3 regions of the Escherichia ruysiae genome follow, and region 2 is predicted to be linked to each of the others. Evidence: predicted binding sites of a transcription regulator. Region 2 holds the regulator's gene; each other region holds the start of a gene.

Region 1 (4,263 bases), 370 kb from region 2:
ACCTTAACCGCAGCTCATGAAACGCAGGATATCGACCGTCTGCTGGAGGTGCTGCATGGCAACGGTTAATAAACAAGCCATTGCGGCGGCATTTGGTCGGGCTGCCTCACAGTATGAGCAACACGCAGAGTTACAGCGTCAGAGCGCCGATGCCTTGCTGGCAATGCTCCCGCAACGCAAATACGCCCGAGTGCTGGATGCTGGCTGTGGACCTGGCTGGATGAGCCGCCACTGGCGCGAGCGCAGCGAGCAGGTGATGGCGTTAGATCTCTCGCCGCCAATGCTTGCCCAGGCACGCCAGAAGGATGCCGCAGATCATTATCTGGCGGGGGATATCGAATCCCTGCCGTTAGCGACTGCGACGTTCGATCTTGCATGGAGCAATCTCGCGGTGCAGTGGTGCGGTAATTTATCCACGGCATTAGGTGAGCTTTGTCGCGTAGTACGCCCCGGCGGCGTGGTGGCATTTACCACGCTGGCGCAGGGATCGCTCCCTGAATTACATCAGGCGTGGCAAGCGGTAGATAAACGGCCTCATGCTAATCACTTTTTACTACCCGCTGACATTGAACAGGCGCTGAAAGGCTTATGTTATCAACACCATCTTCAACCCATCACCCTGTGCTTTGATGATGCGCTCAGCGCCATGCGTTCGCTGAAAGGCATTGGCGCAACGCATCTTCACGCAGGGCGCGACCAGCGAGTATTAACCCGTTCACAGTTACAACAACTGCAACTGGCCTGGCCGCAACAACAGGGGCGATATCCTCTGACGTATCATCTTTTTTTGGGAGTGATTGCTCGTGAGTAAACGTTATTTTGTCACCGGAACGGACACCGAAGTAGGGAAAACTGTCGCCAGTTGTGCACTTTTACAAGCCGCGAAGGCAGCAGGTTATCGGACGGCAGGTTATAAACCGGTGGCCTCTGGCAGCGAAAATACCCCGGAAGGCTTACGTAACAGCGACGCGCTGGCGTTACAGCGCAACAGCAGCCTGCAGCTGGATTACGCAACGGTAAATCCTTATACCTTCGCAGAACCCACTTCGCCGCACATCATCAGCGCGCAAGAGGGCAGGCCGATAGAATCATTGGTAATGAGCGCCGGATTACGCGTGCTTGAACAACAGGCTGACTGGGTGTTAGTGGAAGGCGCTGGCGGCTGGTTTACGCCGCTTTCGGATTCCTTCATGTTTGCAGATTGGGTAACGCAGGAACAACTGCCGGTGATTCTGGTCGTTGGGGTAAAACTGGGCTGCATCAATCATGCAATGCTGACAGCACAGGCAGTACAGCAGGCAGGGCTAACACTCGCAGGCTGGGTGGCGAACGATGTCACGCCGCAGGGTAAACGCCACAGTGAATATATGGCTACGCTCACCCGAATGATCCCCGCGCCGCTGCTGGGGGAAATTCCCTGGCTTCAGGAAAATCCAGAAAGTGCGCTAACCGGAAAATATATAAATCTCACATCACTGAAGTAGCAAAAAAATTGGTTGAATTGCGAGCGAGATCGCGTCTTCGGTCGCCCGTAATTTAACCAACCAAATGCTAAAAAAATCGCGAAAAAAATTTTACCCCGGCATTATACGATTAGTATGGGAATTGCCCAGGCGGCTGGACATAGGGGCTGCAGGTAGTTATCCACTATTCCTGTGGATAACCATGTGCATTAGAGTTAGAAAACGTAAGGTAAGCGAGAGAATACGCGGCTTGCACGCAAATTGGCGCTAAAGACGGCTTAAATAAATATTTTTTATTTTTCAATCTGTTAGATAAATGCAATGGCTGTCAGGAAAGTGTCATCTCCTGCAATAAATCCGTCATCAGCCATCTTGACAAATGTTAAAAAAGCCATTGCTCTGGGGATAACCCTGCAGACCAGAGTTTTATCTCGTCACAGGGTCAATTTTGCCTACGGTTGAGACCTTAGTTTACGGCGTAACAGAAATGTTGTGGTGTGAGACTGTTTTTCTATCCAGTATAATTTATTGGCATTATTAATCATGACGAGTAAAATTACACACCTGCCCGCCCATTCCTTCAGGTAGCAACTCATGAGTAAACCATTCAAACTGAATTCCGCGTTTAAACCTTCTGGCGATCAGCCGGAGGCGATTCGACGCCTCAAAGAGGGGCTGGAGGATGGCCTCGCGCATCAGACTCTGCTTGGCGTGACGGGGTCGGGGAAAACCTTCACTATTGCTAATGTCATCGCTGACCTGCAACGCCCAACTATGGTGCTGGCGCCCAACAAAACGCTGGCAGCGCAACTATATGGTGAGATGAAAGAGTTCTTCCCGGAAAACGCGGTGGAGTATTTCGTCTCCTATTACGATTACTATCAGCCAGAAGCCTATGTTCCGAGTTCAGATACGTTTATTGAGAAAGATGCCTCAGTAAACGAACATATCGAACAGATGCGACTTTCAGCAACCAAAGCGTTGCTGGAGCGGCGAGATGTCATTGTCGTAGCGTCAGTTTCCGCAATTTATGGTCTGGGCGATCCTGATTTATATCTCAAGATGATGCTGCACCTCACGGTCGGTATGATTATCGATCAGCGCGCGATCCTGCGTCGCCTGGCGGAGTTGCAATACACCCGCAACGACCAGGCATTCCAGCGCGGCACTTTTCGCGTGCGGGGTGAGGTGATCGACATCTTCCCGGCAGAGTCCGACGACGTTGCGCTACGTGTAGAATTGTTCGACGAAGAAGTGGAACGTCTCTCGCTTTTCGACCCACTAACCGGGCAGATTATCTCGACCATTGCGCGTTATACCATCTACCCGAAAACGCACTATGTTACGCCGCGCGAGCGCATTGTGCAGGCGATGGAAGAGATTAAAGAAGAACTGGCGGATCGGCGCAAGGTACTGCTGGCAAATAACAAGTTGCTGGAAGAGCAGCGGCTGACCCAGCGTACCCAGTTTGATCTGGAGATGATGAATGAGCTGGGATATTGCTCGGGCATCGAAAACTATTCTCGCTTTCTTTCCGGGCGTGGGCCTGGCGAGCCACCGCCGACGCTGTTTGATTACCTGCCTGCCGATGGGCTGCTGGTGGTTGATGAATCACACGTCACCATTCCGCAGATAGGCGGTATGTATCGCGGCGACCGGGCGCGTAAAGAAACGCTGGTGGAGTATGGTTTCCGCCTGCCATCGGCGCTGGATAACCGTCCGCTGAAGTTTGAAGAGTTCGAAGCATTAGCCCCGCAAACCATCTATGTTTCCGCGACGCCCGGCAACTATGAACTGGAGAAATCTGGCGGCGACGTGGTGGATCAGGTGGTGCGTCCAACCGGATTGCTTGATCCAATTATCGAAGTGCGTCCGGTCGCGACCCAGGTCGATGATCTTCTTTCAGAAATTCGCCTGCGGGCGGCAATTAACGAACGCGTTCTGGTGACGACGCTGACCAAGCGGATGGCGGAAGACCTCACCGAATATCTCGAAGAACACGGCGAGCGCGTGCGTTATCTTCACTCCGACATTGATACCGTTGAACGTATGGAAATCATCCGCGACTTGCGTCTGGGCGAGTTCGATGTGCTGGTTGGCATCAACTTACTGCGCGAAGGTCTGGATATGCCGGAAGTGTCGCTGGTGGCAATCCTCGACGCCGACAAAGAGGGCTTCCTGCGTTCTGAACGTTCGTTGATCCAGACCATTGGTCGTGCGGCACGTAACGTTAACGGTAAAGCGATTCTCTACGGCGATAAGATAACCCCGTCAATGGCGAAAGCGATTGGCGAAACCGAACGTCGCCGCGAGAAACAGCAGAAGTACAACGAAGAGCATGGCATTACACCACAAGGGCTGAACAAGAAAGTGGTCGATATCCTGGCGCTGGGGCAGAACATTGCTAAAACCAAAGCCAAGGGCAGAGGGAAAGCGCGCGCGATTGTTGAGCCGGATAATGTGCCGATGGATATGTCGCCAAAAGCGTTGCAGCAGAAAATCCATGAACTGGAAGGGCAGATGATGAAACACGCACAAAACCTGGAGTTCGAAGAGGCGGCGCAAATTCGTGACCAGTTGCATCAGTTGCGTGAGCTGTTTATTGCGGCTTCGTGACGAGATGAAAAAGCCGGAATGTTCTTCTGGTTTGAGGCTGATGAGAAACGTAAAATTGCCTGATGCGCTACGCTTATCAGGCCTACATGCACTCTGCAATATATTGAATTTGCGCGATTTGTAGGCCGGATAAGGCGTTCACGCCGCATCCGACATGAACAACGCGCACTTTGTCTGCAATCTG
Region 2 (4,263 bases):
CACCGTACTGTCAATATTCAGGCGGCTTTCGTGGTGATTTACCGCATGTTTAACAATTGCTAACCCCAGTCCGCTACCGCCTGTTTGTCGGGAACGCGCTTTGTCTACACGATAAAAACGCTCGGTCAGGCGCGGAATATGCTCCGGTGCGATGCCCGGCCCATTATCTTCAACGCTAAATTCGGCACCGTGCGGCACTCGCTGCCAGCGTACCGTGATATGCGTGCCTTCTGGCGTGTGATTCACGGCGTTATAGACCAGGTTCGAAATCGCACTGCGTAGCTGATCTTCATTGCCAGACACTTTGAGGTCGTTATCTATTTCAAAGGTAAATGTCTGTTTTTTCTGGCTCAGAGTCTGAGCTTCGCGCTCAACAACGCGCAGCATCATCGGCACATCAACCTTTTCATTGAGCAACTGCGTCGGTGCGGCTTCGATTTTCGACAGTGTCAGTAACTGCTTCACCAGCCCTTCCATCCGCTGAGTCTGCTCGCGCATGGTGTGCAACGCTTTTTCGCGAACCGCGCCTTCCAGCGGTTGCTCATCCATCATCTCCAGGTAACCCTGTAACACCGTCAACGGCGTGCGTAACTCATGGCTTACGTTGGCAAAAAAGTTACGCCGCGCCCCTTCCAGTTGATGCATTTGCGTGACATCACGCGCCACCATCAGCAACTGTTTATGGGTATAAGGCATGACGCGAATTTCCAGATGCCGCCCGGTGTTGAGCACCAGATTGAGCGGGCGAGAAAAATCACGCGTTTTCAGATATTGCGTAAACTCCGGGTAACGCAGCAGGTTAAGGATGTTCTGCCCGTTATCTTCCGGCCAGCGCAGGCCAAGAATCTGTTGCGCCAGTCCGTTACACCAGAAAATACCGCCCTCTTCCGTGGTCAGCACCACCGCATCGGGCAGCGACTCCGCGCCACTACGAAAGCGTTTAATCAGATTGCCCAGCTCGCGGCGGCGTTTTTTATTTCGCAGCTGCATCTGGTGTAAGCCATATAGTAGCGGTTCCCAGCTACCACGCCCCGGTGGCGGCGTCATACTGCGATCAACCCACAGCCACCATGAAAGGCGCAATAAATTCCAGAAATGCCAGATAAGCAGTCCTGTTACCGATGCCAGCAAAAACCAGGGCAGGTAACCAAAAAATGCACCCAGGATGAAAGCCGGGAGGCAGCAAAGTAGCAGCTCCAGCACCAGCCTTTTCCACGACAGCCGTTCCAGCACGTAAGATACTCCAGTTATGAAATCATAAGCCCTGCTCTGCGTCCGATGAGCAAGGCGTTAAAAGCGGGTTGAAAAACGATATCCTGTACCGCGCACGGTCTGCACCATGCGGTCATGCCCGCCGGGCTCCAGTGCTTTACGCAGGCGACGAATGTGGACATCGACCGTGCGGTCTTCTACATACACGTTGGTTCCCCAGACGTGGTTTAATAGCTGCTCGCGGCTGTACACGCGCTCAGGATGCGTCATAAAAAAGTGCAGCAATTTAAATTCTGTCGGCCCCATCTCCAGCGGCTCTTCGCCCGCCATCACCCGGTGAGATGTCGGATCCAGACTTAGCCCCTGCATCTCGATCACCTCTTCCACCGCCATTGGCGAAATACGGCGCATTACCGCTTTGATTCGCGCCACCAGCTCCTTCGGCGAAAACGGCTTGGTGATATAGTCGTCCGCACCGGTTTCAAGACCACGCACGCGATCTTCTTCTTCCCCTCTGGCGGTCAACATCACCACTGGAATATCCCGGGTCATCGACTCGCGCTTAAGGTGTTTGATGAACTGGATACCCGAGCCGCCGGGTAACATCCAGTCGAGGAGAATCAAATCCGGCCAGGGTTCATTCAGTTGATTCACAGCACTGTCATAATCTTCCGCTTCGACCGGCTGAAAGCCATTTTGTTCGAGCACGAAGCAGACCATTTCGCGAATTGGAGCTTCATCTTCTACGACCAGAATACGTCTCGCCATGATTTGCCCTGTTGTAATAAATAGGTTGCGATCATTAATGCGACGCCATTATGCGTCAGATTTATGACAGATTTATGAAAAGCACGTCGCACATATCTTCAGGTTATTGATTTACGTGGCGCAGAAAAAAGCAAATGACACATCTGTTTGGGTATAATCGCGCCCATGCTTTTTCGCCAGAGAATCGTTATGCGCATCCTTCACACCTCAGACTGGCATCTCGGCCAGAACTTCTACAGTAAAAGCCGCGAAGCTGAACACCAGGCTTTTCTTGACTGGCTGCTGGAGACAGCACAAACCCATCAGGTGGATGCGATTATTGTTGCCGGTGATGTTTTCGATACCGGCTCGCCGCCCAGTTACGCCCGCACGTTATACAACCGTTTTGTTGTCAATTTACAGCAAACTGGCTGTCATCTGGTGGTACTGGCGGGAAACCATGACTCGGTCGCCACGTTGAATGAATCGCGCGATATCATGGCGTTCCTCAATACTACTGTGGTCGCCAGCGCCGGACATGCGCCGCAAATCTTGCCTCGTCGCGACGGGACGCCAGGCGCAGTGCTGTGTCCCATTCCTTTTTTACGCCCGCGTGACATTATTACCAGCCAGGCGGGACTTAACGGCATGGAAAAACAGCAACATTTGCTGGCAGCGATCACCGATTATTATCAACAACACTATGCAGATGCCTGCAAGCTGCGCGGCAATCAACCTCTTCCCATCATCGCCACGGGGCATTTAACGACTGTGGGTGCCAGTAAAAGTGATGCCGTGCGTGACATCTATATTGGCACGCTGGACGCGTTTCCGGCACAAAACTTTCCGCCAGCCGACTACATCGCGCTTGGACATATTCACCGCGCGCAAATTATTGGCGGCATGGAACATGTTCGCTATTGCGGATCCCCCATCCCACTGAGTTTTGATGAGTGCGGCAAGAGTAAATATGTCCATCTGGTAACTTTTTCAAACGGCAAATTAGAGAGCGTGGAAAACCTGAACGTACCGGTAACACAACCGATGGCGGTGCTGAAAGGCGATTTGGCGTCGATTACCGAACAGCTTGAACAATGGCGCGATGTGCCACAGGAACCACCTGTCTGGCTGGATATTGAAATCACTACCGATGAGTATCTGCATGATATTCAGCGCAAAATCCAGGCATTAACCGAATCACTGCCTGTCGAAGTATTGCTGGTACGCCGGAGTCGTGAACAGCGCGAGCGTGTGTTAGCCAGCCAACGGCGTGAAACCCTCAGCGAACTTAGCGTCGAAGATGTTTTTAATCGCCGTCTGGCACTGGAAGAACTTGATGAATCGCAGCATCAACGCTTGCAACATCTTTTCGCCACGACATTGCAGACCCTCGCCGGAGAACACGAAGCATGAAAATTCTCAGCCTGCGCCTGAAAAACCTGAACTCATTAAAAGGCGAATGGAAGATTGATTTCACCCGCGAGCCGTTCGCCAGCAACGGGCTGTTTGCAATTACCGGCCCGACCGGTGCGGGGAAAACCACCCTGCTGGACGCCATTTGTCTGGCGCTGTATCACGAAACTCCGCGCCTCTCTAACGTTTCACAATCGCAAAATGATCTCATGACCCGCGATACCGCCGAATGTCTGGCGGAGGTGGAGTTTGAAGTGAAAGGTGAAGCGTATCGCGCGTTCTGGAGCCAGAATCGGGCGCGTAACCAACCCGACGGTAATTTGCAGGTACCACGCGTAGAGCTGGCGCGCTGCGCAGACGGCAAAATTCTCGCCGACAAAGTGAAAGATAAGCTGGAACTGACGGCGACGTTAACCGGGCTGGATTACGGGCGTTTCACCCGTTCGATGCTGCTTTCGCAGGGACAATTTGCTGCCTTCCTCAATGCCAAACCGAAAGAACGAGCGGAATTGCTGGAGGAGTTAACCGGCACCGAAATTTACGGTCAAATCTCCGCGATGGTCTTTGAACAGCATAAATCGGCCCGTACTGAGCTGGAAAAACTGCAAGCGCAGGCCAGCGGTGTCGCATTATTAGCGCCAGAACAAGTGCAATCGCTGACAGAAAGTTTGCAGGTACTCACTGACGAAGAAAAACAGTTACTCGTCACACAGCAGCAAGAACAACAATCGCTTAACTGGTTAACGCGTCTGGATGAATTGCAAAAAGACGCCAGCCGCCGTCAGCAGGCACTGCAACAGGTGTTAGCCGAGGAAGAAAAAGCGCAACCTCAACTGGCGGCGCTCAGTCTGGCACAACCGGCACGAAATCTTCGTCCGCACTGGGAACGCA
Region 3 (4,263 bases), 1.2 Mb from region 2:
GCAGTTCACATCAAGTAGGGATAAGCGGAACAGCCCTGGAAAAAAATAATCTGTCCTGGAATTTAATGCAGTCTTATAACAGCCACGATGATGAAGTTGGCGGGAATATGTCACTGTCTTATGACGGCACCTACGGTTCGCTGAACGGCAGTTATAATTACAGCCAAAATTCCCAGCGACTCAATTACGGTATTAAGGGCGGTATTCTGGCGCACAGCGAAGGGGTAACGTTAAGTCAGGAGTTAGGTGAAACCATCGCTCTGGTTAAAGCACCAGGCGCAGCCGGGCTGGAAATTGATAATATGCGCGGTGCCGCAACGGACTGGCGTGGCTACACGGTCAAGACACAACTAAATCCATATGATGAAAACCGAGTGGCAATCAGTGATAACTATTTCTCGAAAGCAAATGTCGAGCTTGATAATACCGTCGTGACGATGATTCCGACGCGTGGCGCTGTGGTTAAAGCAGAGTTTGTTACGCATGTGGGTTACCGTGTTTTATTCAGAGTCATGAATGTAAAAGGTAAGCCAGCACCATTTGGCGCGATGGCATCAGTACAAAGCGCGTCCTCTGCAAACTCAGGGATTGTGGGGGAGCATGGCGAGCTTTATCTCTCGGGGCTTCCTGAAAAGGGACAAGTAACATTATCCTGGGGCGAAAATGCGACCACAAAATGTACCTTCGATTACACTCTCTCATTACCTGCAAGTGAAAGTGGATTAATTGAGCAAGACGTGACATGTCATTAAAAGGATTTTTATGAACAAGAATATTATACGATGGTGGTTGGCGATTCTTATTGTCTCTTTTAGTGGCACAATACTAGCTGCGCCTAAAGGTATCTGTACTCCAGATAATGGAGTTTTCCATAGTACGCTTAATTTTTCAGGCTATCTTATTACAGCGAACCAGAACAGAGTAGGTACGATATTTAACACCACGGTGAGTAATGGTGGCTCTTATCCAGGTCGCTGTCATTGTGATACGGGGCCTTTAGATCGATTCTCCTTTATTTACTACACAGCCAGAATCAATGATGCCTTAAGCTTTGCTGGTGTTCACTCAGGCTTGAATTATTATAATCTTAATCCGAATCTCGATGTGGGTATTGCAATTGATATTCTCGGAGTAGGAATGGTTAATGCACCGTTTGACTATCAGCCTAATAAGCCTTCTAACAGTTATGATTGTGGCCGTATTTCCCCCTTGAATATTTCCAGCGGTGCAAGAGCACAAATTTATTTTTATATCAAAAAAACCTTTGTGGGAAAGTTAATTATTCCTGAAACAAAGATATCTACGTTGTATGGAACCATAAGTCGTGATACGCCGGTTGATTATTCTCAACCGATGGCTGATGTTTACATTCACGGCGATATCACTGCGGCACAAACTTGCGAAATTAATAATTTACAACCGGTTTATTTTGATTTTAAAGAAATACCCGCCGCAGATTTTTCCTCTGTTACCGGGAGTGCGGTAACAACGCATAAAATCACTAAAACCGTCACTATTGAGTGTGAAAACATGGGGTTACTGAATACAGACGATATCACCACATCATTTTATGCTACTGAATCCAGTACGGATAATTCTATGGTTGTAACGTCAAACCCCAACGTGGGGGTAAAAATATACGATAAAAATAATAAGGAAATCAAAGTAAACGGAGGCGAATTGTCGACAGATATGGGCAAAACAACCGTCTATGGAGAGAAAGCTGGCAACGTCACTTTTTCTGCCGCACCTGCAAGCCTCACTGGAGCTCGCCCTGCGCCAGGAACATTTACCGCGACTGCAACCATAACAATTGAGATTGTTCGCTAACCGAACTGACAGCGGTGCTCCTCACACCGTTGTCATTTTACGCATTTTTGGCTGTATATTTTCATCCGACATGACAAAACGATGACATCGCTTTCCTTTTTTTCTTCAAATAAATTAAACACTTAAATAATAATCCTGATTTGTCATAAAACTGTCATAAACCTTACATATAACTGTCACCTGTTTGTCCTATTTTGCTTCTCGTAGCCAACAAACAATGCTTTATGAATCCTCCCAGGAGACATTATGAAAGTTATGCGTACCACCGTCGCAACTGTTGTCGCCGCGACCTTATCGATGAGTGCTTTCTCTGTATTTGCAGAAGCAAGCCTGACAGGTGCGGGTGCAACCTTCCCTGCGCCGGTGTATGCCAAATGGGCTGACACTTACCAGAAAGAAACCGGTAATAAAGTTAACTACCAGGGTATCGGTTCTTCCGGTGGCGTAAAACAGATTATCGCCAATACCGTTGATTTCGGTGCTTCAGACGCGCCGCTGTCTGACGAAAAACTGGCTCAGGAAGGTCTTTTCCAGTTCCCGACCGTGATTGGCGGCGTGGTGCTGGCGGTTAACCTGCCGGGTCTGAAATCCGGTGAACTGGTGCTGGATGGTAAAACCCTCGGCGACATCTACCTGGGCAAAATTAAAAAGTGGGATGATGAAGCCATCGCCAAACTGAATCCGGGTCTGAAACTGCCTTCACAGAACATTGCCGTAGTACGCCGCGCAGATGGCTCCGGTACTTCCTTCGTCTTCACCAGCTACCTGGCGAAAGTGAACGAAGAGTGGAAAAACAGCGTTGGTACTGGCTCTACCGTAAAATGGCCGATCGGTCTGGGCGGTAAAGGTAACGACGGTATCGCCGCGTTCGTTCAGCGTCTGCCGGGTGCGATTGGTTACGTTGAATATGCTTACGCTAAGCAGAATAACCTGGCGTACACCAAACTGATCTCCGCCGACGGTAAATCGGTCAGTCCGACCGAAGAAAACTTCGCCAATGCGGCAAAAGGCGCAGACTGGAGCAAAACCTTCGCTCAGGATCTGACCAACCAGAAAGGCGAAGATGCATGGCCGATCACCTCTACCACGTTCATACTGATCCACAAAGATCAGAAGAAACCTGAGCAGGGTGTAGAAGTGCTGAAGTTCTTCGACTGGGCATACAAAACCGGGGCTAAACAGGCTAACGACCTTGATTACGCCAGCCTGCCGGAGAGCGTTGTAGAACAGGTTCGCGCTGCGTGGAAGACCAATATTAAAGACAGTAGCGGTAAGCCGCTGTACTAATAAAACACCATGCCGGATAAGGTCTTTACGTCGTATCCGGCATTACAAAATGACTTTGTAAACGCGTTTAACTGAAGAGTAACTTATGGCTGCAACCAAGCCTGCTTTTAACCCACCGGGTAAAAAGGGCGACATAATTTTCAGCGTGCTGGTAAAACTGGCGGCGCTGATTGTGCTATTGATGTTGGGTGGCATTATTGTCTCTCTGATCATCTCCTCCTGGCCGAGCATTCAGAAATTTGGTCTGGCTTTCCTGTGGACCAAAGAGTGGGATGCACCGAACGATATTTACGGGGCGCTGGTGCCGATCTACGGTACGCTGGTGACCTCGTTTATCGCGCTGCTGATCGCCGTTCCGGTGAGTTTCGGTATCGCCCTGTTCCTGACCGAGCTTGCGCCAGGCTGGCTGAAACGCCCGCTGGGGATCGCCATTGAGCTGCTGGCAGCCATTCCAAGTATCGTTTACGGCATGTGGGGGCTGTTTATCTTCGCGCCGCTGTTTGCCGTTTACTTCCAGGAGCCAGTCGGCAATATCCTGTCGAATATCCCGATTGTCGGCGCGCTGTTCTCCGGCCCGGCATTTGGTATCGGTATCCTCGCGGCAGGCGTGATCCTCGCCATCATGATCATTCCGTACATTGCGGCGGTCATGCGCGATGTGTTCGAACAGACACCTGTGATGATGAAAGAGTCGGCCTACGGTATCGGCTGCACCACCTGGGAAGTTATCTGGCGTATCGTTCTTCCGTTCACCAAAAATGGTGTTATCGGCGGCATTATGCTGGGGCTGGGGCGCGCGCTCGGTGAAACCATGGCGGTGACCTTTATCATCGGTAACACCTACCAGCTCGACAGCGCCTCGCTGTACATGCCGGGCAACAGTATCACCTCTGCGCTGGCCAACGAATTTGCGGAAGCGGAATCTGGCCTGCACGTTGCCGCACTGATGGAACTCGGCCTGATCCTGTTTGTAATTACCTTCATCGTCCTGGCCGCATCGAAGTTTATGATTATGCGCCTGGCTAAGAATGAGGGGGCACGCTAATGGCTATGGTTGAAATGCAAACCACTGCGGCGCTGGCGGAATCCCGCCGCAAAATGCAGGCGCGTCGCCGCCTCAAAAACCGTATTGCGCTGACGCTCTCA

What was found. The regulator PhoB, encoded in region 2, activates phosphate uptake and scavenging genes when phosphate is short. The targets are predictions, from matches to a motif close to CTGTCATAAAACTGNCNNAT.
Region 1: the regulator PhoB is predicted to act here: its motif matches at 1,789-1,808, upstream of uvrB (excinuclease ABC subunit UvrB).
Region 3: the regulator PhoB is predicted to act here: its motif matches at 1,971-1,990, upstream of pstS (phosphate ABC transporter substrate-binding protein PstS).

The regions. Positions count from the first base shown of each region.
Region 1 covers NZ_JAVIWS010000001.1:4,143,624-4,147,886, forward strand. The annotation lists gene bioF (8-amino-7-oxononanoate synthase) at 1-69, shown strand, start outside; gene bioC (malonyl-ACP O-methyltransferase BioC) at 56-811, shown strand; gene bioD (dethiobiotin synthase) at 804-1,484, shown strand; gene uvrB (excinuclease ABC subunit UvrB) at 2,058-4,079, shown strand.
Region 2 covers NZ_JAVIWS010000001.1:3,770,590-3,774,852, reverse strand. The annotation lists gene phoR (phosphate regulon sensor histidine kinase PhoR) at 1-1,233, opposite strand, end outside; gene phoB (phosphate response regulator transcription factor PhoB) at 1,291-1,980, opposite strand; gene sbcD (exonuclease subunit SbcD) at 2,170-3,372, shown strand; gene sbcC (exonuclease subunit SbcC) at 3,369-4,263, shown strand, end outside.
Region 3 covers NZ_JAVIWS010000001.1:2,600,197-2,604,459, reverse strand. The annotation lists gene lpfC-O113 (long polar fimbrial usher protein LpfC-O113) at 1-752, shown strand, start outside; gene RGV86_RS12615 (fimbrial protein) at 763-1,830, shown strand; gene pstS (phosphate ABC transporter substrate-binding protein PstS) at 2,077-3,117, shown strand; gene pstC (phosphate ABC transporter permease PstC) at 3,203-4,162, shown strand; gene pstA (phosphate ABC transporter permease PstA) at 4,162-4,263, shown strand, end outside.